One region of the Yokenella regensburgei genome, then DNA from elsewhere that is predicted to be linked to it. Evidence: predicted binding sites of a transcription regulator. Region 1 holds the regulator's gene; each other region holds the start of a gene.
What was found. Region 1 encodes Fur, which represses iron uptake genes when iron is present. Its sites were predicted from a motif close to ATAATAATGAGAACNACTATCAA; they were not measured.
Positions count from the first base shown of each region.

Region 2: a site for Fur is predicted at 2,824-2,846, ahead of sodA (superoxide dismutase [Mn]). Genes of this name have one in related genera too.
Region 3: a site for Fur is predicted at 4,400-4,422, ahead of ftnA (non-heme ferritin). Genes of this name have one in related genera too.

Region 1 is NZ_RBIZ01000003.1:2,159,187-2,167,034, reverse strand. It holds gene nagE (N-acetylglucosamine-specific PTS transporter subunit IIBC) at 1-261, shown strand, start outside; gene glnS (glutamine--tRNA ligase) at 441-2,108, shown strand; gene chiP (chitoporin ChiP) at 2,503-3,915, shown strand; gene C7387_RS10585 (ChiQ/YbfN family lipoprotein) at 3,962-4,288, shown strand; gene fur (ferric iron uptake transcriptional regulator) at 4,395-4,841, opposite strand; gene fldA (flavodoxin FldA) at 5,083-5,613, opposite strand; gene ybfE (LexA regulated protein) at 5,763-6,053, opposite strand; gene ybfF (esterase) at 6,187-6,954, opposite strand; gene seqA (replication initiation negative regulator SeqA) at 7,138-7,677, shown strand; gene pgm (phosphoglucomutase (alpha-D-glucose-1,6-bisphosphate-dependent)) at 7,703-7,848, shown strand, end outside.
Region 2 is NZ_RBIZ01000008.1:41,892-49,739, reverse strand. It holds gene C7387_RS21765 (dihydrodipicolinate synthase family protein) at 1-840, shown strand, start outside; gene kdgT (2-keto-3-deoxygluconate transporter) at 888-1,871, opposite strand; gene sodA (superoxide dismutase [Mn]) at 2,130-2,750, opposite strand; gene rhaT (L-rhamnose/proton symporter RhaT) at 3,038-4,072, shown strand; gene rhaR (HTH-type transcriptional activator RhaR) at 4,073-4,921, opposite strand; gene rhaS (HTH-type transcriptional activator RhaS) at 4,993-5,829, opposite strand; gene rhaB (rhamnulokinase) at 6,133-7,602, shown strand; gene rhaA (L-rhamnose isomerase) at 7,599-7,848, shown strand, end outside.
Region 3 is NZ_RBIZ01000003.1:741,444-749,291, reverse strand. It holds gene C7387_RS03795 (anaerobic C4-dicarboxylate transporter) at 1-492, shown strand, start outside; gene C7387_RS03790 (DUF2766 family protein) at 537-788, opposite strand; gene C7387_RS03785 (RpiB/LacA/LacB family sugar-phosphate isomerase) at 899-1,537, opposite strand; gene C7387_RS03780 (HD domain-containing phosphohydrolase) at 1,774-3,915, shown strand; gene yecR (YecR family lipoprotein) at 4,022-4,357, shown strand; gene ftnA (non-heme ferritin) at 4,565-5,062, shown strand; gene C7387_RS03765 (YecH family metal-binding protein) at 5,103-5,342, opposite strand; gene tyrP (tyrosine transporter TyrP) at 5,534-6,745, shown strand; gene C7387_RS03755 (serine hydrolase domain-containing protein) at 6,783-7,848, opposite strand, start outside.

The DNA of each region.
Region 1 (7,848 bases):
GCGGAAATCGTTGTCCACATGGGTATCGATACCGTTGCGCTGAACGGCGAAGGCTTTAAGCGTCTGGTGGAAGAGGGTGCGGAAGTGACCGCAGGCCAGCCAATCCTCGAAATGGATCTGGATTTCCTGAACGCGAATGCGCGCTCCATGATTAGCCCGGTCGTTTGCAGCAACATCGACGACTTCAGCGGCCTGGTCATCAAGGCGCAGGGTTCCGTCGTTGCGGGCCAGACACCACTGTACGAAATTAAAGGCAAGTAATCGTTCCTGAGTAAAGTTGTGCCTTTAGCGGCGGGGGAGATCCTCCGCCGCTTTTTTTTGCAGCAATTAACCCCATATATTCCTTCCAGTACGTATTTTCCGTAACTAATAGTTGTCTCTTCGCCCGGCTTATAAGATCATGCTCCGTTATATGTTGTTTACGCTTTGAGGAATCCACGATGAGTGAGGCTGAAGCCCGCCCGAGTAACTTTATTCGTCAGATCATCGATGAAGATCTGGCCAGTGGTAAGCACACCACAATCCACACGCGCTTTCCGCCTGAGCCGAACGGCTATCTGCATATCGGTCATGCGAAGTCTATCTGTCTGAACTTTGGTATTGCTCAGGACTATCAGGGCCTGTGCAACCTGCGTTTCGATGACACCAACCCGGTGAAAGAAGATATCGAATACGTAGAGTCCATTCAGAACGACGTGCAATGGTTAGGTTTCCACTGGGCCGGGAAAGTTTGCTACTCGTCTGACTACTTCGACCAGCTGCATCAGTATGCGATTGAGCTTATCAACAAGGGCCTGGCCTACGTCGATGAACTCTCAGCAGAACAGATCCGCGAATACCGCGGTACCCTGACTCAGCCGGGTAAAAACAGCCCATATCGCGATCGCAGCGTGGAAGAGAACCTCGCGCTGTTCGAAAAAATGCGTGCCGGTGGTTTTGAAGAAGGCAAAGCCTGCCTGCGTGCCAAAATCGACATGGCATCACCGTTTATTGTGATGCGCGATCCGGTGCTGTACCGCATTAAGTTTGCCGATCACCACCAGACCGGCAGCAAGTGGTGCATCTACCCGATGTACGACTTCACCCACTGCATCAGCGATGCGCTGGAAGGCATTACCCATTCACTGTGTACCCTGGAGTTCCAGGATAACCGTCGTCTGTATGACTGGGTGCTGGACAACATTTCTATCCCGGTTCATCCGCGTCAGTACGAGTTCTCACGTCTGAATCTGGAATACACCGTGATGTCCAAGCGTAAGCTGAACCAGCTGGTCACCGAGAAGCACGTAGAGGGCTGGGACGATCCGCGTATGCCGACCATCTCTGGTCTGCGTCGTCGTGGCTATACCGCCGCATCTATCCGTGAGTTCTGCAAGCGCATTGGCGTGACCAAGCAGGACAACACCATTGAGATGGCGTCGCTGGAATCCTGCATTCGTGAAGATCTCAACGAAAACGCCCCGCGTGCGATGGCGGTTATCGATCCGGTTAAGCTGGTTATCGAGAACTACCCGCAGGGCGCGAGCGAAATGGTGACCATGGCCAACCATCCGAGCAAACCGGAGATGGGCAGCCGTGAAGTACCGTTCAGCGGTGAAATCTGGATCGACCGTGCTGACTTCCGCGAAGAAGCGAACAAGCAGTACAAGCGTCTGGTGCTGGGTAAAGAAGTTCGTCTGCGTAATGCTTACGTGATTAAAGCCGAGCGTGTAGAAAAAGACGCTGAAGGCAACATCACCACCATTTTCTGCAGCTACGACGCTGACACCCTGAGCAAAGATCCGGCTGATGGTCGTAAAGTGAAAGGCGTTATCCACTGGGTAAGCGCTGCACACGCGCTGCCGGTTGAGATTCGTCTGTACGATCGTCTGTTCAGCGTGCCGAACCCGGGTGCGGCGGAAGACTTCCTGTCGGTGATGAACCCGGAGTCTCTGGTTATCCGTCAGGGCTACGCGGAACCGGGCCTGAAAAACGCGCAGGCGGGTCAGGCTATCCAGTTTGAGCGTGAAGGTTACTTCTGCCTCGACAGCCGTCTTGCTACCGCAGACAAGCTGGTGTTTAACCGCACCGTCGGTCTGCGTGATACCTGGGCGAAAATCGGCGAATAATTGCCGTAGCCACAGGTCGTCAGCAAACAAAAGCGCCGTCAAGTACGGCGCTTTTTACATTTTCGCGATGCAAATTAATATCATCTTCGTATTTCTCCTCGCTGTAACAAAATCGATTCACCTCTATTACCGCTTCGTCTGAGGCGGCGTCAGCCGCGGTTTGGCAAAAACAACTCAATTTTTGGCTTTGTAACAAAACGCAATCAAATATGTGCGCCTTGTCATAATCTTGTGTTTTCGTGCGGAAAAAGGATTGATAATTCGCGTCGCGAAAAATAGTCTGTTCACAGTGACGCGGAAAAGTTCATTCTTCGTTACTCTTTTTAAAATTTTTATATTTTTCTCGCTGTCGGCCTTTGCCACGGCGTATTTAAAAGTCAAAGAGGATATACACATGCGTACGTTCAGTGGCAAACGTAGTACGCTGGCGCTGGCTATTGCAGGCGTCACCGCACTCACCGGCTGGGTTGCAGTTCCGCAGGCCCACGCCGCAGGCTTCATCGATGATTCAACGTTAACCGGCGGCATCTATTACTGGCAGCGTGAGCGTGACCGTAAAGATGTAACCGACGGCGACAAATATAAAACCAACCTTTCTCACTCTACCTGGAACGCCAACCTGGACTTCCAGTCCGGTTATGCGGCAGATATGTTCGGTATTGATATCGCGGCGTTTACCGCGATTGAAATGGCGGAATCAGCAGAAAGTGGACACCCGAACGAAATCGCTTTCTCCTCCAGCAACAAAGCTTACGACGAAGATTATTCTGGCGATAAGAGCGGTATCAGCCTGTATAAAGCGGCGGCCAAATTCAAATATGGCCCGACCTGGGCACGTGCTGGTTATATCCAGCCGACCGGACAAACCCTGTTAGCTCCACACTGGAGCTTCATGCCGGGTACCTATCAGGGGGCAGAGGCGGGCGCTAATTTTGATTACGGCGACAATGGTGCGCTGAGCTTCTCCTACATGTGGACCAACGAGTACAAGGCGCCATGGCACCTTGAGACCGACAATTTCTACCAGAACGATAAGAAAACCAAAGTCGACTACCTGCACTCCATCGGTGCTAAGTACGACTTTAAAAACAACCTGGTGCTGGAAGCCGCTTTCGGTCAGGCACAAGGTTTTGTCGATCAGTACTTTGCTAAAGCCAGCTACAAATTTGATGTTGCCGGTACCCCGCTTTCTACCAGCTACCAGTTCTACGGCGCGCGCGATAAAGTCGCTAACAACACTATCAACGACATCTATGACGGTACTGCCTGGCTGCAGGCGTTGACCTTCGGCTACAAAGTCGCTGACGTCGTTGACCTGCGTCTGGAAGGAACCTGGGTGAAGGCGGAAGGCCAGCAGGGCTACTTCCTGCAGCGCATGACTCCAACTTACGCTTCCTCTAACGGTCGTCTGGATATCTGGTGGGATAACCGCTCAGACTTCAACGCCAACGGTGAAAAAGCGGTGTTCTTCGGCGCCATGTATGACCTGAAGAACTGGGATATGCCGGGCTGGGCGGTAGGTGCGTCTTACGTCTATGCGTGGGATGCCAAGCCAGCGGACTGGTTTATCAACAGCGCCGGTCAGCGTGAAGATTACGCGTCTAACAAAATTAAAGAGTCGGCTTACAGCCTTGATGCGATGTACACCGTACAGGAAGGTCGTGCGAAAGGGACGCTGTTTAAACTGCACTTCACTCAGTACGACAACCACTCCGATATCCCAAGCTGGGGCGGCGGTTACGGCAACATCTTCCAGGATGAGCGCGACGTGAAGTTTATGGTCATCGCTCCGTTCACCATTTTCTGATGCAGGCAGGGGCGGGGAGACTCGCTCCTGACATAAGGACGACATGATGAAAAAACTCATTCTTATTGCTGTGATGGCCTCGGGTCTGGTTGCCTGTGCGCAACCGCCTGCACCTAAAGAAGACAGCAAGCTGAAAGAAGCTTATAGCGCCTGTATCAATACGGCGGAAGGTAATCCGGACAAAATTTCTGCCTGTCAAAGCGTGCTGGATGTGCTGAAAAAAGATAAGGCGCATGAGCAGTTTGCTAATCAGGAAACCGTGCGCACGCTGGACTATCAGCAGTGCATCCTGGCGACCCGTACCGGTAACGACCAGGCGGTTAAAGCGAAATGCGATCGCATCTGGCAGGAAATTCGCAGTAACAACAACTGATTCAGCCGTAGTTGCAACAAAAAAAGACCCGCATCGCGGGTCTTTTGCTTTTCAGTCGCTGAAATAAAAAAGCCAGCGGCGTCGCTGGCTTCAGGAGTGCTGAAGATTATTTCCCGTCGTGGGCATGATCATCTTCGCGGCAATCACCTTCCGCACAGTGACCGTACAGGTACAGGCTGTGATTGGTGAGGCGAATACCGTGTTTAGCGGCGATTTCACGTTGACGCGCTTCAATCGAATCATCACTGAATTCAATGACTTTCCCGCAGTCCAGGCAGATCAGGTGATCGTGATGGTGCTGCTGGGTCAGCTCGAATACGGATTTACCGCCTTCGAAATTATGGCGGGTAACAATGCCGGCGTCGTCAAACTGATTCAGAACGCGATAGACTGTTGCCAGTCCAATCTCTTCGCCCATGTCAATCAGACGTTTATATAAGTCTTCCGCACTGACATGGTGGTTGTCCGGGCCCTGCAGGACCTCCAGAATCTTTAACCGTGGAAGCGTGACTTTCAGGCCAGCCTTCTTTAATGCGGTATTATTGTCAGTCATGCGGAATCTGTCCTGTAGCTAAATATTCGGGTATAGAATTGTCATGGTTAAACACTAACTGCAAGTACCTGACATCGTATACTTTCAAAAACGAATGACTATCGGCAAAGCTGCCAATGTACCTCGTCAAATCAGAGGATATTGTACAGATAAGCGCTGAAAAGTTAAAAAAATGTAGCGATTAATTTGATTGCTTTTATCTATTAATGCGGCGCAACTTATCTGTTGCACCGCTTTCAAATCACGCGTTCTTGATAGCTTCGAGATTCAGCTCAGCGGCAACCTGGTTTACCCACTTCTCAACACGCTCAGCGGTCAGCTCAGGCTGACGGTCTTCATCGATAGCCAGACCCACGAAGTGATCGTCATCAGCCAGACCTTTGGATGCTTCAAAGTGGTAGCCCGCCGTTGGCCAGTGACCCACGATCGCCGCGCCGCGCGGTTCAATGATGTCGCGGATAGTTCCCAGCGCATCACAGAAGTATTCTGCGTAATCTTCCTGGTCGCCACAGCCAAACAGCGCCACCAGCTTACCGTTGAAGTCGACTTCTTCCAGCGTCGGGAAGAAATCATCCCAGTCACACTGTGCTTCACCGTAGTACCAGGTTGGAATGCCGAGCAGCAGGATATCGAAACCTTGCAGATCTTCTTTGCTGCTCTTGGCAATGTCATGCACTTCAGCGACGTCTTTGCCGAGCTGTTTTTGAATCATCTTTGCGATATTTTCGGTGTTACCAGTGTCGCTGCCGAAAAAGATGCCTACGATTGCCATGAGTAAAATAACCTCTTGAAACTTAATGATATGGTGGTGGCATATTGCCCACAGATAAGGCAATCATAGCAGAGAGGGGAAGTGCACGGAAACAGCAATAACGCTGGACTGCACTCTCTGCTACATGAAAGTGTGTTTTTTGTGAGACTTCAGACAATCTCCTGACGCAGCGCGGCAAGCTGGCTCAGCAGAATCTCTTCAATCAATTCACTGCGGCTCATATTGCGCACTTCTGCCAGTTCATTTAACGCGTCAACGGCGTCGGCGTTGAGTTTTAGCTCAACACGCTTCAGGCCGCGAACTTTATCGCGTTTGAGCTGATTGCGCTTGTTGATGCGTAATTGTTCATCACGCGAAAGCGGATTGGTTTTCGGTCTTCCCGGGCGACGCTCGTTTGCGAACAAATCTAATGTCGTACGGTCCGTTTGTTCTTTTGCCATGATTCAGAGTGACTTCGGGGAAACAAACAACCAGGCCATTGCCCGGATGGATAGCGCGCCATCATACATCAGCGAAACCCCCACGCCAACGACCGCGGGCATTCTGGCGCGCGGTCGCTGAGTTTTTAGTCAGTCAGGCCTCATCGAGGTAGCGGCGAATAGCTCGCAGCACGGCATCGGGCTTTTCTGCATGTACCCAATGACCGGCACCGGCGATAACGTGAGCACGCGCCTGTGGGAACTGCGCCAGTAGTTCACTTCGATATGCTTCAGTGACATACGGAGAATTGCCGCCAGGAATAAACAGGGCAGGCTTATCCCAGGCAGGCACCGTTTCCCAGCCAACAATATGCGGATACTGATCCCACAGTACAGGAACGTTGAAGCGCCATTCGCCATCGACGAATGACTTCAGCAGAAATTGAATGACGCCTTCTTCATTTAAATGCTCGCGCATCACGGCGGCAGCTTGTTGACGGCTGCTGGCACCCGCCTCGGTGACGGCGTTAATCGCGGCAAAAATTTCGTCGTGGCGACGAACGTGATAATCCACTGGGGCAATATCGATAGCCACCAGCTTTTCTACCCGCTCCGGGGCGAGTGCGGTGAGAGCCATTACCGCTTTGCCACCCATTGAATGGCCAATCACAATCGCTTTTTCTACCTGATGGTGATCGAGGGTATCCAGCAGGTCCTGCGCCATCGCCGGGTAGTTCATCTCCGCTGAACGAGGGGAGAGTCCGTGGTTACGCATGTCCACCTGAAGGACATCGTGCGTGCTGATAAGGTCACGCGCGAGAATGCCAAGGTTATCCAGGCTGCCGAATAAACCATGGACCAGCAGAATGGGAGAATTATTGTGCAGGTTTTGTGCAGTTTGCGCTCGGGTATTCAAAATCATAGTAAAGTTCTTTTTTTCGCTCTGTCGGGTTAGGGTATCATGGTGACCATTCTGCCGCCCGGCTGCAAGATTGGGGATTGTTCTTGATTTTGCCGCCATCCTGGTTTGACGCTATCCGCTGCTGGGTTTTAACCCTATAATCCCGGCAACTTATATTCAGAAAAGATATCGCACTGGATGAAGATGAAAACAATTGAAGTTGATGACGATCTCTATCGCTACATTGCCAGCCACACCCAGCACATTGGCGAGAGTGCGTCCGACATTTTACGGCGCATGCTGAAATTTTCCGCCGTAGCACAGCCTGCAGCACCGGTTGTTAAAGCCGCAGTGGCACCAGCGCCTGCTGCTGAGGTAAAACTGGCGACGGCGAAAGATAAGGTCCGCGCCATGCGCGAACTGCTGCTTTCCGATGAGTACGCCGAGCAGAAGAAAGCGGTTAACCGCTTTATGCTGGTGTTGTCCACCCTGTGGTCGCTGGATGCCAAATCTTTTGCTGAAGCCACTGAATCCCTGCACGGCCGCACCCGCGTTTACTTCGCGGCAGACGAGCAGACGCTGCTGAAAAACGGCAATCAGACCAAACCACGTCAGGTGCCAAATACGCCATACTGGGTTATTACTAACACCAATACCGGGCGTAAATGCAGCATGGTTGAGCACATCATGCAGACCATGCAGTTCCCGGCGGAACTGATTGAAAAGGTTTGCGGTACCATCTAACTCTTGCATTAAGAAGGACCAGGCAATGGCAATTCATAGCCGTGCAGGCCAGCCTGCACAACAGAGTGATTTGATTAACGTCGCCCAGCTTACCTCGCAGTACTACGTGCTGCAGCCGGACGTGGGCAATGCGGAACATGCGGTGAAGTTTGGTACTTCTGGCCACCGTGG
Region 2 (7,848 bases), on a different contig from region 1:
GATGCACAGGGACAACTAGATCTGCAGGGCCTCGCAAAACACCTTGAACGCCTGACCGCCGCACGCATCGATGTGCTGCTACTAATGGGCAGCATTGGTGAATTCGCTTCCTTAACTCTCGAGGAGCGCTTAACGCTAATTCGCGAGGCACGAGCAATGTCGCCGTTGAAAATGGTGGCTAACGTCTCTTCCACCTGCGTGAGTGATATTCTGCGCATGGCGCAGGAGGCCTGGCAGTGCGATTATGACGCGGTGATGGTGCTGCCACCCTACTACTATGGGCAAACGCCACGCCAGCTTCTGAGCTACTTCCGCGAGCTTGGTAGTCAGTTCAGCGGCAAGTGGTTCGCCTATAACTTCCCGGCGCGAACCGGGTGCGATATCACTCCTGAAATCACCGCAACGCTTGCCAAAGAGTTTGCCAATTTCGCCGGTATCAAAGACACGGTCGACTGCCAGTCGCACACCCGTAATACCATTCTCGCCACCGAATCAGTGCGTCACGATTTTGCCGTACTCTCGGGTTACGACGAGTACTACATTCCCAATCTGCTGGCGGGCGGCGCGGGGATTATCTCCGGGCTGAACAACATCGTTCCGGAGCTGTTCGTGCAGGCGCGGGATGCCTGGGAGGAACGGGATCTGCAGACGCTGTATAACGTCCAGCGTGAAATCAGCCGCTTTATGTCGATTTACACCATCGGTGACGACTTCGTCACCACCATCAAAACCGCTGTCTCACACAAGAACGGCTATTGCCAGCCTCACTCACGCAACTTTGCGGGTGAACTTTCAGTGGCACAGTGCCAGCAGATAGACCACCTTTTCGCGCTCAACTAACGATAAAAGCCCCGTAGTTCGGGGCTTTTTCATCGAAGCAGGGTTATCTATTTTACCGTTTCGCGGATCTCAACCTTCGCCGCTTCACCTTTCACCCTGCGCGACCACATAGAGGTGATGATAGGTACCAGAATCGACGTCACAATCACCGAAGTCGCAACCAGCGACGTCGCGGCCGGTGCAATCGGTTTAAACGCGGGCACCATCTCTGCAATCAGCACCGGCGTTGCGACAGCAGCACCGGCGGAACTTGAAGCAGCAATACCTGCCGTACCGTCGCCGCCCCCGATGAGCTTATCGGCAAGAATCAGCGGGATACCGGTGATGATGATCACCGCCACGCCCAGCAGCACACCGAGCAGGCCGGTCTGCGCAATCACGCTCAAATCAATCGTATTACCCAGCGCGAACGCGAAGAACGGGATCAGCGTCTGCACCGCTTTGCTGAAGAATTCACGCAGCTCAGGATCGAGGTTACCGAGCGCAAAACCGACAAGGAACGGCAGCACTGCGCCGACAAATACGTGAGGCTCGAAGGAGGCAATCCCGGCGGTACCGAGGATAACCATGGTCATCAGCGGGCCGGACTCCAGCGACATCAGGACAAACGCCCCGGCCTCTTCTTTGGTGCCGTACTGCTGCATTACCGAGGCGTACAGCCCGCCGTTGGTCATGTCCATCGCCGCCACCAGCGCCAGCGTCGACAACCCGGCAAAGAAACCGGCTTCAACGCCATGCTCCGGAATGATGCGGGAAGCTATCGCCGCCACAATCCACGCCACAGCGATTTTGGTCACCACCAGCGTGCCGGATTTACGCAGCACGGTACCGGTGGCGCTCAGTTTGATAGAAGCCCCCATGCAGAAGAACCAGACGGCCAGAATCGGTACGGTTCCGGTGATCATCCCGTTGGTAAAGGAGCCAAAGTATTTACCCGCATCCGGGGAGAAGGTATGGCACAGAGCGCCCAGAAACAGCGGCACTAACATCATGCCACCAGGGATTTTCTCAATCGCACGTTTAATCTGCATATCGCCACCTGACTCGATCAATGTAATGTTGTGGCCGCTGATTTCTGTTGTTGTATGCACGCGTCAGCGGTGTCGTTGCAGCCACAATAGACATTCACGAATCAGATAAAAGTGATCCAATTTGCAAAATGAAACTGTATTTCATAATTATCAGATCATTGTTTTCTGTTGGTGACGTGTATCACAGGAGGCGGGTAGCAGGCATAAAAAAACCCCGCCGATTGAGCAGGGTTATCATCACGCCAGAGGCGTCAGAACTTATTTTTTAGCAGCAAAACGTGCAGCGGCTTCGTCCCAGTTCACAACGTCCCAGAACGCTTTGATGTAGTCCGGGCGACGGTTCTGGAATTTCAGGTAGTAAGCGTGTTCCCACACGTCCAGGCCCACAATCGGGAAGCCGGAAGCGCCGGAAATAGCTTCACCCATCAGCGGGGAGTCCTGGTTTGCGGTAGAAACGATAGCCAGTTTGTCACCTTTCAGTACCAGCCACGCCCAGCCAGAGCCGAAACGGGTTGCAGCGGCTTTTTCAAACTCAGCTTTGAAGTTGTCTACGGAACCGAAGTCGCGCTCGATGGCGGCTTTCAGGTCACCCTGCAGGGTGGTGCCGATTTTCAGGCCTTTCCAGAACAGGCTGTGGTTCGCGTGACCGCCAGCGTTGTTACGCAGTACGGTTTTTTTGTCAGCCGGCAGTTGATCCAGTTTAGCGATCAGTTCTTCTGCAGACAGGTTGGCGAATTCTGGCAGGCTTTCCAGCGCGGCATTGGCGTTGTTGACATAAGCCTGGTGATGCTTGGTGTGATGGATTTCCATCGTCTGCTTATCGAAGTGCGGTTCCAGTGCATCATAAGCGTACGGCAGGGATGGCAGTGTATAGCTCATTTTCATCTCCAGTATTATCGGGCGGCAGAGGTGTTAACGCCGCGTAAGCAGTGGGTTCATTATAGTTAATTAAATGATATTGAAAATGATTATCAATGCCGTAGTTTTCCTGTGGATATCCTCGCCGGTTATCTCGTTGATTCTGTGAGACAGCTCACCCGTAGTACGCGCTTTTTGCCAGCCCGGAACGCTTTGCGGCAAGGGGTCGAAGGTTAATCAGTTGTATGATTTTTACACTCATCCCGTCAGATGAAGATTCATCGACGACAACGATGAGGATAAGAAAAATGAGTCACGCGATTACGATGGGGATCTTTTGGCATTTAATAGGTGCGGCCAGCGCAGCCTGTTTCTATGCACCGTTCAAGAAAGTGAAAAACTGGTCGTGGGAGACCATGTGGTCGATAGGCGGCATTGTCTCCTGGATAATACTGCCGTGGATTGTCAGCGCCCTGCTGCTGCCTGATTTCTGGGCCTATTACCGCTCCTTTTCCGCCTCTACGCTGCTGCCGGTGTTTCTGTTCGGCGCTATGTGGGGGATCGGCAATATCAACTATGGCCTGACCATGCGCTATCTTGGCATGTCGATGGGGATCGGCATTGCTATCGGTATTACTCTGGTGGTTGGTACGCTGATGACGCCGATTATTAACGGCAACTTTGACGTTCTGATCCACACCTCCGGCGGTCAGATGACCCTGCTTGGTGTTCTGGTGGCGCTGATTGGCGTTGGGATTGTGACCCGAGCAGGTCAACTCAAAGAGCGCAAAATGGGCATTCAGGCGGAAGAGTTCAATCTGAAAAAAGGCCTGGCGCTGGCTGTCATGTGCGGGATTTTCTCGGCCGGCATGTCGTTTGCCATGAACGCCGCCAAACCTATGCATGAAGCTGCCGCGGCGCTGGGCGTTGACCCGTTATACGTTGCGCTACCGAGCTACGTCATCATTATGGGCGGCGGCGCGGTTATCAACCTGGGCTTCTGCTTTATTCGTCTGGCGAAAGTTAAAAATCTGTCGGTAAAAGCCGACTTCTCGCTGGCAAAATCGCTCATCATCAGCAATATCCTGCTTTCGGCGCTGGGCGGTCTGATGTGGTATCTGCAGTTTTTCTTCTACGCCTGGGGACACGCCAGCATTCCGCCACAGTACGACTACATGAGCTGGATGCTGCACATGAGTTTCTACGTGCTGTGCGGTGGCCTGGTAGGGCTGGTGCTCAAAGAGTGGAAAAACGCAGGTCGCCGCCCGGTGAGCGTGCTGAGCCTCGGCTGCGTGGTGATCATCATCGCTGCTAACATTGTGGGTCTTGGTATGGCGAACTAGTCAGACTAACGCGCGACTGCGATGACGCCACTGGCCTGGCGTCATCCCCGTTTCCCGATTAAACACCACTGAGAAATAGTTACTGTCTTCAAATCCGCACATCATCGCAATGTCGCTTATCATTCCCGGCGAATGCTGTAACAGATACTGGGCGTGGCAAATCCGCAGCTGGCGCAAATACTGGCCGACGGTCATGCCGGTCTGCTGACGAAACTGCTGACGCAATGCGCGCTCGCTGCAGCCTTCCTGCTCACAAAAACGCTCCAGCGTGAAGGGGCGGTTAAGGCTCCCCGCCAGCGCCGTAATCAGTTTATCGAGCAGCGTTTCGCTGTCGGTCGCCGCGAGGTTATCGGTAGCGTAACGATGACGACTCAACGTCAGCACCAGTTGAGCAAACAGCAGTTCTGCCATATTCCCCGCAAGTGGGTCATCCTTCAGGTTTTCATGCTCCAGCTGGCTTATTACCTGCCGCGCCAGCGTCATTCCGTTACTGCCGATGCGCCAGTGAGGTTGCCGGGGCGAACCGTTAAAACCGGGAATATACGCTGCCCAGTCGAGGTTAAGCGTTAGCCGCTCCGGGCAGTAGATAATATTCTGCAGCACCAGAGAGTTTACCGAGGCGTAGGCGTGCTTATCTTCGGCGCGAATATAGAACAGATCGCCGCGGGTGATACGGTAGGGACGGTCGTTGAGGATGTGCAGGCCATTGCCGCGCCACACCAGCACCAGCTCGCAGAATTCGTGGGTATGTTCGGCAAAAACGTTTTGCGGGTAGCGGTCAGCCACCGCCACCGCCTGAGCGGGCGAGGCAAAAAATTCCGCTTTTTGCAGGATAAGTTCACCGGACACGACGTCACCTCACTGTATGAAGCCGGATATTATTCGCGTTTCAGGCGCAAAAAACGGTGACTGCTCTCGCGTTACTGGAGCCGGACGTCGCGTCCCTGGCGAATATCGCGCGGCGACCAGTTAAATTCCCGGCGGAAAAGCGTTGAAAAGTGGTTACTGTCGCCAAAACCGCAGCGAAATGCGATATCCGTGACGCTTTCATCACTGTGGCGCAAAAGATGGCGCGCTTTGGTGAGCCGTACCCGGTTCAGGTAGCGCTGCGGCGTCAGGCCGGTGTGCTGTTTCAACTGACGATGCAGGGTGCGCAGCGACAGCGAAAATCGCTCAGCTACCCCTTCCCAGCAGATATCTTCCGCGAAATGATCGTCAAGCCAGGCAATCAGCTGGTTCAGCCGGGCATCATTATTCCGCGCCTCCGCCGCCAGGCTGCCGCGCCGCAGTTGGATCAGCATCTGCATAAACAGAATTTCCCGGTTGGCGACGGCGTGCACCGCCTCTCCCTGCTCGGCGTTTTCCATTTGTACCACCAGCTGCCGGACCTGCTGCAGGGCGCTCTGGCTGACCCGCCAGTGGGAGGGATACACCCCATCCTGCTCCTGTGGCAGCAGTTGATTAACGCCCGAGAGAAACTGGAACGCATCCGGAGAACGGTAGAGCACGTTGGTCAGGCACAGATTGTCAGTGTGCTCGTAAAGATGGCGGTCATGATCGCGCACAAAGCATACCGTACCGCCGCTGATGGTATACGGCTGGCCGTTAAAGACATGAATACCGGTACCGTGCTCAACGATCACAATTTCATGAAAATCATGATGATGTTCGGGAAACGCTGGCTGAGGAAGGCGCGGTTCGATCGCGACAGGAGATACGCCCGAGGGGAAAAAATCCGCGCTTTGCAAAATAGTCATTCCGGCTCCTGCACGATTCAGGTGAGTTTTCTGGATAGTAATGAACAGCCCTCCGTGACACCTTGAATTTTCGACAGCAAAGCGCGCAAAGCCTGTCGCTTTTTCAAGATACGCCCGGAATTATCAGGAAATGCGCAGCGGGTCACATCCCCACTTAGCGCATCTATTACTGGAAACCGTGAACTTCCTCACACTCATCTTTGCTTTCTTGCCAGCGCCCATTTTTGCCTGTCAGTAACAAGAAGGTGGTGCCGGGCGGCACTTTTTAGACTGGGTCCACTGATTCTGAGAAGGACCCATGACATGACTTTTCGCCATTGCGTCGCCGTTGATTTAGGCGCCTCCAGCGGGCGGGTAATGCTTGCCACCTACGACCGCCAGCGGCGTACGCTGTCACTACGTGAAGCGCATCGCTTCGTGAACTGCCTGCAGAAAATCAACGGAACAGACTGCTGGGATATCGACAGCCTGGAAGCGGGGATCCGCCGCGGCCTGGAAAACGTCTGTGCGGAAGGCATTCTCATCGACAGTATCGGCATTGATACCTGGGGCGTGGATTATGTTCTGCTCGATAAACAGGGCGAACGCGTCGGGCTGCCGGTCTCTTACCGCGACAGCCGCACGCACGGCATCATGCCGCGCGCTATGGCGCAGCTCGGCAAAGCCGATATTTATCGTCGCAGCGGTATTCAGTTTTTACCTTTCAACACCCTCTATCAGCTGCGCGCCCTGACGGAGCAACAGCCCGCGCTGGCGGAGCAGGTGGCCCATGCGCTGCTGATCCCGGATTACTTCAGCTACCGCCTGACCGGCAATATGAACTGGGAATACACCAACGCCACCACCACTCAACTGGTGAACATCAGCACCGACAGCTGGGACGACGCGCTGCTTGCCTGGAGCGGGGCACACCGCCAATGGTTCGGCACCCCGACGCATCCCGGCAACGTGATTGGCCACTGGATCTGCCCGCAGGGTAATGCGATTCCGGTGGTTGCTGTCGCCAGCCACGATACCGCAAGCGCAGTGATCGCCTCCCCGCTGATGAACCGCGATGCCGCCTACCTCTCGTCCGGCACCTGGTCTCTGATGGGCTTTGAGAGCAAAACCCCTTACACCAGCGAGGCGGCGCTGCAGGCCAACATCACCAATGAGGGCGGTGCCGAAGGGCGCTATCGGGTGTTGAAAAACATCATGGGCCTGTGGCTGCTGCAGCGGGTGCTGAAAGAGCAGAACGTAAGCCACCTGCCGTCACTTATCGCAGAAACGGAGCGGTTACCCGCCTGCCGCTTTGTGATTAACCCCAACGACGACCGCTTCATCAACCCCGACAACATGAGCGCAGAAATTCAGGCCGCCTGCCGCGAAAGCCAGCAGCCTGTTCCGGCCTCTGCCGCCCAGCTGGCGCGCTGTATTTTTGACAGCCTCGCCCTGCTCTACGCCCGCGTGCTGGAGGAGCTGACGGCGCTGCGCGGACGCCCGTTCGGGCAGCTACATATCGTCGGCGGCGGGTGTCAGAACCCATTGCTCAACCAGCTTTGTGCCGATGCCTGCGGGATAACCGTGGTTGCCGGGCCGGTTGAGGCGTCAACGCTTGGCAACATCGGCATTCAGCTGATGGCGCTTGATGAACTGCACAACGTCGACGACTTCCGTCAGCTGGTGGCCCACAACTACCCGCTGACCACCTTTACCCCGAATCCAAATCATGAAATTGCCCGCTACGTTGCGCAGTTTCAGCCAACTTCACCGACAAAGGAGCTTTGCGCATGACGACTCATACAGAACAGGCCTGGGAATTGGCTAAACAGCGTTTTGCCACCGTTGGCGTGGACGTCGAGGAGGCACTGCGCCAGCTCGACCGCCTGCCAATTTCAATGCACTGCTGGCAGGGCGACGACGTTGCTGGTTTTGAAAATCCTGGCGGAGCATTGACCGGCGGTATTCAGGCCACCGGTAACTATCCGGGCAAGGCGCGCAACGCCGCGGAGCTGCGGGCCGATCTTGAACAGGCGTTGA
Region 3 (7,848 bases), 1.4 Mb from region 1:
GCGGTCATGCTGGTCGCCTGCAAGGTGAATGCGTCCACCATTTCCAACGGTGCGGTCTTTAAGGCTGGAATGGTCGCCATTTTCTCAGTATTCGGCGTGGCGTGGATGAGCGACACGTTTTTCCAGGCGCATCTCTCCGAGCTGAAACTGGCGCTTGAGGGGGTCGTCAAGAGCCACCCGTGGACCTACGCCATTGTCCTGTTCCTGGTATCAAAACTGGTAAACAGTCAGGCTGCGGCGCTGACGGCGGTTGCACCAATGGGATTGATGCTCGGCGTAGAGCCGAAAATGCTGGTCGCCTTCTTCCCGGCTTCCTATGGCTACTTTGTGCTGCCAACCTACCCAAGTGACCTTGCCTGTATTGGCTTCGATCGCTCCGGCACCACGCGTATCGGGAAGTTCATCATCAACCACAGCTTTATTCTGCCGGGCCTGATTGGTGTGGCCTGCGCCTGCGCGGCCAGCTATCTGCTGGTGCAAACGTTCTTCTGAGGATAACGAGACGGAACCCTGCACCGCGCAGGGTTCCGGAAAAATCAGTGGGCTTCACCCTGCGGAGTAAACTTGAGCTCGATAAGCGCGATAGCTTTCTGGATAGCGCGACGTGTTACCGGATCGACCGCTGCCGGATGGGTAGCGAAATCGATAGTCTTCAACTGAGTGGCCATTTTCTCGCGCACTTCAACCGGGGCGATAACATCGATCACGTCTAGGATCTGTTTGATGACCAGCTGACAAGCGACAACATCAGAAACCAGCTCATCGGTGGTGTTCAGGTTTTGCGACATAATAAACTCCATTATTTTCGATGCGCCATAGTACCGCAAAAGGCCGCGCTGCGCTTTTGCAGGTATAAAAAAACCGGCACCACGGGCACCGGTTTTCTGCTGACGACAGATTACTGCAGAATATTACGTACAAACGCTTCGATAGCCTTGTCCTGGCAGTTCTCGAAGAAACACTGCTGGAAACGCTGGCCTGAAACGGCGGTTTTCACCAGTTGCGGATCAATGGCGCGCAGCGTATCAAGATAATTCTCTTTGACCACCGCCGCTTTCACCTGGTTCAGAATGCCCGCATTGCGCACCTGTGGCTCTTTACGCTCCGGTGGGTAACCCTCGCCGTTACGGCCGGTGAAAGCTTTCTCAAAGATGAAACGGACGTTAAGCTCGGCGCCCCAACCAAAACCTTTGGCAAACGGCAGTGAGAGCGCGTTACCGTTATTGATTTGAGCAAACAGGAAGGCATCTGCCGGATCGATGCAGTAGCCGCAGACCACGCCCGGATGAATGTTCAGCGACATCAGTGCGCCCTGTCCGGTACCGCAGCCGGTGACCACAAAGTCGACCGCTTTTGCGTTCAGAAGAATACTGGCCATGATGCCCAGATGGATGTAGGTCAGATGATGATCGTTTTCGTCGCTCATCCCGACGTTGAAGACCGGGAAGCCTTTCTCATCCGCAACCGTAGTCAGTTCATTGAGAATGACGGCATTTTTGCTCGCCTGGCTGTTTTCCATCATCAGTGCAATTTTCATGTTTCCACTCCTGGTTATCACGCAATCTGCGGCTCACCATACTATTCATTAAACCAACTTTCAAATTAAATGAAAAAGTGTTTTATAAAATTAAAGTCAACTCACACTTTCACTTTGCATTCTGGTGCTTCAGCCTGGATAAAAAAAATCTATCCGCGCCTGGGGCGGTTAGTTAGACTGAAACATTATGACAATGAAAAGCAGGGATCTTTTTTGTGAAACAACGCTGGCGGTCATTGACGAGGTTGTCACTTTACGCCCTTCAACTTGTCATACTTTTATTCACGGTACCGCTGAATGCAGCATCTGCACCCGTTCCGGTATGGCTTTATGATGCTGACAACTTTGAGTTCTGGCGCGATGCTAACGGCCATTATCAGGGGTTTTATCAGGACCTGATAAAGGCGATTAACGAAAAGTACGGCTACCAGCTTGAGCTTCATCCCGTCAGCGGTGCTGAGATTAACCAGCGCTTTCAGGAAAACCAGCATGGTTTGTATGCCGGGGTACTCCGCACAGAGGATCGTGCCAGGCATAACATTCTCTCGGTTCGTATCTTCGATAATGAAGTGGTCGCCGCAAGCCTCACCCGAACGGCCACCGCCCCGGAAGACTTTAACCAGACCCGGGTCATCTTTCGCAGAAACGACGCCACCCGCGAGCAAATCAAACAGCGCTACCCGGGGATTAAGTTTCGCGAGCTTCTGCTGGCTGAATCCAGTGCAGAGGCGTTCCAGATGCTGCGCGATAATAAAGCGGACTTTTACATCAACGACGATGCTGAGATGGATGACACTCAGCATTACTACACCATTTCTCGTCCCTTCACCGATCTGCGTATCCCTGCCACCATCGGCTTCAGCCCGGACCTGGCGGGAATGCGCAATAACATTAACCTGCTGCTGAGCCAGTGGCAGCAGGAAGGCCGCCTGTTTCAACTTCAGGAGCAAAATCAACGCGATTATCTGGTTAGCCGCATCCAGCTTACCCCGCAGGAGCGCGAGTGGATCAAGCACAATACGCTGGTGGTCTGGCTGCCAAAGAATGAAAACTTCGCCCCGCTTATCTGGCGCGACAAGAACGGCTATCACGGCAGCGCCATTAACATGATCAAAGACATGCGCGAGCTGCTGAATATGCAGGTTGATGTTCGTTATGTGGACAACTACGTCCAGCGCATGCGCACGGAAAACTGGCCCGTTCGCCTGGTGGATGTGTTAAACGACCAGAATCCCCAGCACGTTAACGGTATGATTGGCCCTCTGCTGGCGTGGCATAACGCCTGGTACAACCGTATCGATGCCCCTTTTATTCGCGATGAAGAACAGGTTCGCTTCCAGCGTATTGGCGTACTACGCAACTCCTATGCCGCACTGTATTTACGCGAGCGTTTTGGTAACGACATTACTCTGGTTCAGGCCTCGTCGGTAGATGACCTGCTGAGCGCCATCGACAGCCATCGCGTCGATTTTATTCTCGGCGATTTGAGCACGCTCGAGCTGTCTTTACGTGGCAACGAACTGTTTCGCGGCGTGCTGAAAGTGGCGGGTTTCACCCGCTCCAACGATCAGATAGGCGCCTGGGTGGCACCGGATCATCCGCTCCACGCCGTACTCACCGAAATTCATCGGGTTTCGAGCTTCCGCAGTCAGATGGAGCGCCACCGCGAGGTGCCCTCGATGATGGAATTCAGCAAGAATACCCTGAAGGTAATTAGCGTAGTGCTGTTCATCACCGCCCTCTTTAGCCTCTTCCTGGTGCTGTTGATGCGGCGGCAGATGAAACAGAACCGCATGGTCAACCGCAGCATTGTCGAAGCCATGGAAAAGGTGAATCGCGCCCATGACGATGAAACGGGCAGCCACATCCAGCGGGTCTCTGAATATTGTGGTTTGCTGGCGAGAGCGCTGAAACTCCCGCACAAGGTCACCCGCGATATTGAACACTTCGCCTCACTGCATGACGTCGGCAAAATTGCCGTGCCCGAGCAGATCCTGCGTAAGAATGGGCCGCTCACGGAGGAGGAGTTTAAAGAGATGAAACTCCACACGCTGAAAGGCTGGCGCATTATCCAGGGGCTGAGCCTGGGCCCGGTGGCGGAAAATATTATTCATTACCACCACGAAAAATGGGACGGTAGCGGCTACCCGGAAGGATTGAAGGGGAACCAGATCCCCATTGAGGCGCGGATCCTGGCGCTGGCGGACGTCTATGATGCGCTGCGGCAAAAACGCGTTTATAAACCAGGCTACACGCATGAACATGCCTGTGAGGTCATTCTCGCCGGTGGCGGTAAGCATTTTGATCCGCAGCTGATTGCCCTATTCCGCCAGTTGCACCCGAAGTTTAAGGCTATCTACGACTCTCATGCCGATTAATCCGAGCCGTTACGATAACTGAGCCAGGATCGGCGGGCTATTCTGCGGATTGGTTTTTCTTAACAGGTTTACGATACTGAGATAACCGTTGGATCAGAGTAATAACATGCACAAACTTTGTCTTCTTGCCGCCGTAATAGCGCTTTCGGCCTGTACCGTAACCCGTCAGGCTGAGGTCACCGACGTTGATGCCACCAGCGGCATTGTGCGTTTGACCTATGGCCAGGCCATCCTGCAGTCCGCCAGAACCGACGATTACGTCGCCAACGGTACGGCAACGAAGCAGTGCCAGCAGATGGGATACGCCACGGCGGTGCGTTTTGGACAACCGGTGCCTACCTGTTCAACCACCAGCGGAGCGCTGTGCCTGAACAAGACGATAACCATTCAGTATCAGTGCCGCGGCATCGCCTTCACCCCGGCAACGTCCGGCGTATATTGAACCTGAGACAGCCAGCCGTCTGCGCTGGCTTTTTTATTTTAAATTATAACGATTCTCATTTTAATATTATTTATTGAGCGCAATGCGTTTTATTCCCATTCGTATTTTTAATAAAGAAATTTATTATTTTACCTTTTGCAAATAAATAGATAACAAATTATAGTGGCCGCACAATAATCTGAACCGCTTATATTCCGGAGACTTGCGATGCTGAAATCTGAAATGATTGAGAAACTCAACGAGCAGATGAATCTTGAACTCTTTTCTTCTCTGCTTTATCAGCAGATGAGCGCATGGTGCAGCTACCACAGCTTTGAAGGCGCTGCGGCATTCCTGCGTCGCCACGCTCAGGAAGAGATGGGTCACATGCAGCGTCTGTTTGACTACCTGACCGATACCGGCAGCCTGCCACGTATTAACGCGATCCAGTCTCCGTTTGCTGAATATGCGTCCCTGGATGAACTGTTCCGTAAAACCTACGAACACGAACAGCTTATTTCACAGAAAATTAATGAGCTGACCCACGCGGCGATGACCCATCAGGACTATCCAACCTTTAATTTCCTGCAGTGGTACGTGGCTGAACAGCATGAAGAAGAGAAGCTGTTCAAATCTGTTATCGATAAACTGACCCTGGCGGGTAAAAGCGGTGAAGGCCTCTACTTTATCGATAAAGAGCTCTCTACCCTCGACGCGCAAAACTAATCCCTTCGCGGCAGCGCTTTGCTGCCGCTTCTTTTACGCCTCAGTGACGGCAAATTTTACTTTCATCCGTCGTAAAACCCGCGTCCTGCGGAATAAACTTCCCCTTACGCTGCAAAAACGCGACCAGTTCGGCCGCACACATCCCCTCAGCGGAGCAGGTGTGAAAACGCGCTTCCTCACCAAACCGTGCAACGATGGCTGCCGCTAGGCTCTCCGTCGTATAACCTTCGCCGGATTCAATCATCATATTAAGCACTTCGTGACCATGAACTGATGGCATACCTTCCCTCCTGAAAACGTAAACCATAAACTGCATTTCCTTTGCATGTTTTGCGTTAGCGCAGTTTCTCCGCGCTTTTTAGTGTACATTTTTCTGTACATCACCTGTAATCTTGATTTGACGAAACGCTGGATTTCACATACGCTGCGCGGCATATTTTGTTGTCTTGCCGTTCTGTAGTAGAGGAAAGCGTGAAGAACCGCACTCTTGGTAGTATTTTAATCGTGGCTGGCACCACAATTGGCGCAGGGATGCTGGCGATGCCTCTGGCTTCGGCAGGCGTGGGCTTTGGTGTCACACTGGCGTTACTCTTCGGTCTGTGGGGATTGATGTGCTACACCGCCCTGCTGTTGCTGGAGGTTTATCAGCATGTACCCGCCGACACCGGGCTGGGTTCACTCGCGTTCCGCTACCTCGGGCGCTACGGTCAGTGGGTGACCGGGTTCAGCATGCTTTTCCTGATGTACGCGCTGACGGCTGCCTACATCAGCGGCGCAGGTGAGCTTATCGCCTCAAGCTTCAGCGACTGGCTTGACGTCAATATGACCCCAACCCTGGGCGTGCTGTTATTCACCCTCGTGGGTGGCTGCATCATCTGCATTGGCACCTCAATGGTCGATTTCTTCAACCGCTTCCTGTTCAGCGCCAAAATCATCTTTCTGGTAGTGATGCTGGCCCTGCTGATGCCACATATTCATAAGATTAACCTGCTGACTCTTCCGGTGGAAAAAGGACTGGCGCTGTCGGCCATTCCGGTCATTTTCACCTCATTCGGCTTCCACGGTAGCGTACCGAGTATCGTCAGCTATCTGAACGGCGACCTGCGCAAGCTGCGCCGGGTATTTATAATCGGTAGCTTTATTCCGCTGGTGGCCTATATCTTCTGGCAGCTGGCGACGCTCGGCAGTATCGATTCCCCGGTATTTACCGCGCTGCTGGCTAACAGCAGTGGGCTGAACGGCCTGTTACAGGCCATTCGCGAGGTAGTCGCTTCACCGCACGTGGAGCTGGCGGTACACCTGTTCGCCGATCTGGCGCTGGCGACCTCCTTCCTCGGCGTGGCGCTGGGCCTGTTCGACTATCTGGCTGACCTCTTCCAGCGCGAGAACAGCGTTCGTGGGCGTATTCAGACCGGTGCCGTGACCTTCCTGCCCCCGCTGGTGTTTGCGCTGTTCTATCCGCGTGGGTTTGTGATGGCGTTGGGTTATGCCGGTGTGGCGCTGGCGGTGTTGGCCCTGGTGATCCCGGCCCTGCTGGTAATGAAAAGCCGCAAACTTCACCCCACTGCCGCCTGGCGCGTGGCGGGCGGCAGCGTAGTCCCCTGGCTGGTGTTTGCCTGCGGTATCGCCGTCATCGGCATACAGTTCTGCATTGCCACCGGGCTGCTCCCTTCGGTGGGATAAGCCAAAAAAAACGGCCCCTTGGGGCCGTTTCTGCTTTTCATCCTTTCTGCATCGTAAGATAAACCTGCCCGGCAATTTTGGTCGCCAGATCCCCTTTACCTGCAGGCATATTGATTTCTGAGAGATTGGTCAGCACAAAGACGCCGGCCGCTGACGGCGTGCGCCCGGGCGAAGTGCTTGCTGCCATCTGGATGGCGGTATTGGTGCCATCAAGGATGCCGTTCTTCGTCAATACAGATTCGTCAGGCGAGAAGAACCAACCGAGCCCCGTTATTGTTCCTGACTGCGTCCATATCGGAGTTTGCATCCACTGAATCAACTCCTCGCTAAACGGAAACGGCTTCAGCAACCCCATATTGATCTTCAGAAAAGTGAGCATGTCCCGGGCTGATGACATAACGCCGCCACCACCATAGTAGGCACCAAACTTGGGGCTATAGAGGCTAGCTTTAGTGTATTTTTGGGTCGCTTCATCATAGACAAAACCGCATGGGAAACGTGCAGGCCATGGATTACCAGGGATGGGACAGTATCTGGAGTCAGCCATATTCACGTTTTCATTCCTGAATAGATAATCCTGGAGCCAGATATTGAATCCATTTGTGCCACAGGCTCGGGAAATTGCGACCGCGAGCAAGGAAAAACCAAGATTAGAATAGGTAGATATCTCACCATATGGCTCAACCGGGAAACTCGCATCCTGATTAAGGAAGTTGAGCATATCCTGAACTGAGTAAGATTCATCAATATTCAGGGGGGGTAGCGTTCCGGCACTCGAGTTATTGTCTGCCGGCAATCCGCTGGTGTACGCTGCAAGGTTATACAACGGGATCTTTTTTAACGCCGAGCCAACCTCACTATCGCTGAAAAGGATAAAATCTCCGAGGACAGACTCTCTGGTGACCGGGCTGGCGCTATCCAGGCAAGCATAAGCGAAAGCCATAGCAGTGAAGAGTTTACTGCTAGACGCAAGCTTAAATAGTACGCTGTCGTTAAGCACCATGCCGTTACCCGCTTCGTCCTGCAGAGAGCCGCTCAGGTAAACACCCTGGTCACCGTTATCCAGTACCCACCCAATGGCGATGGCAATATTGGCATCAGCC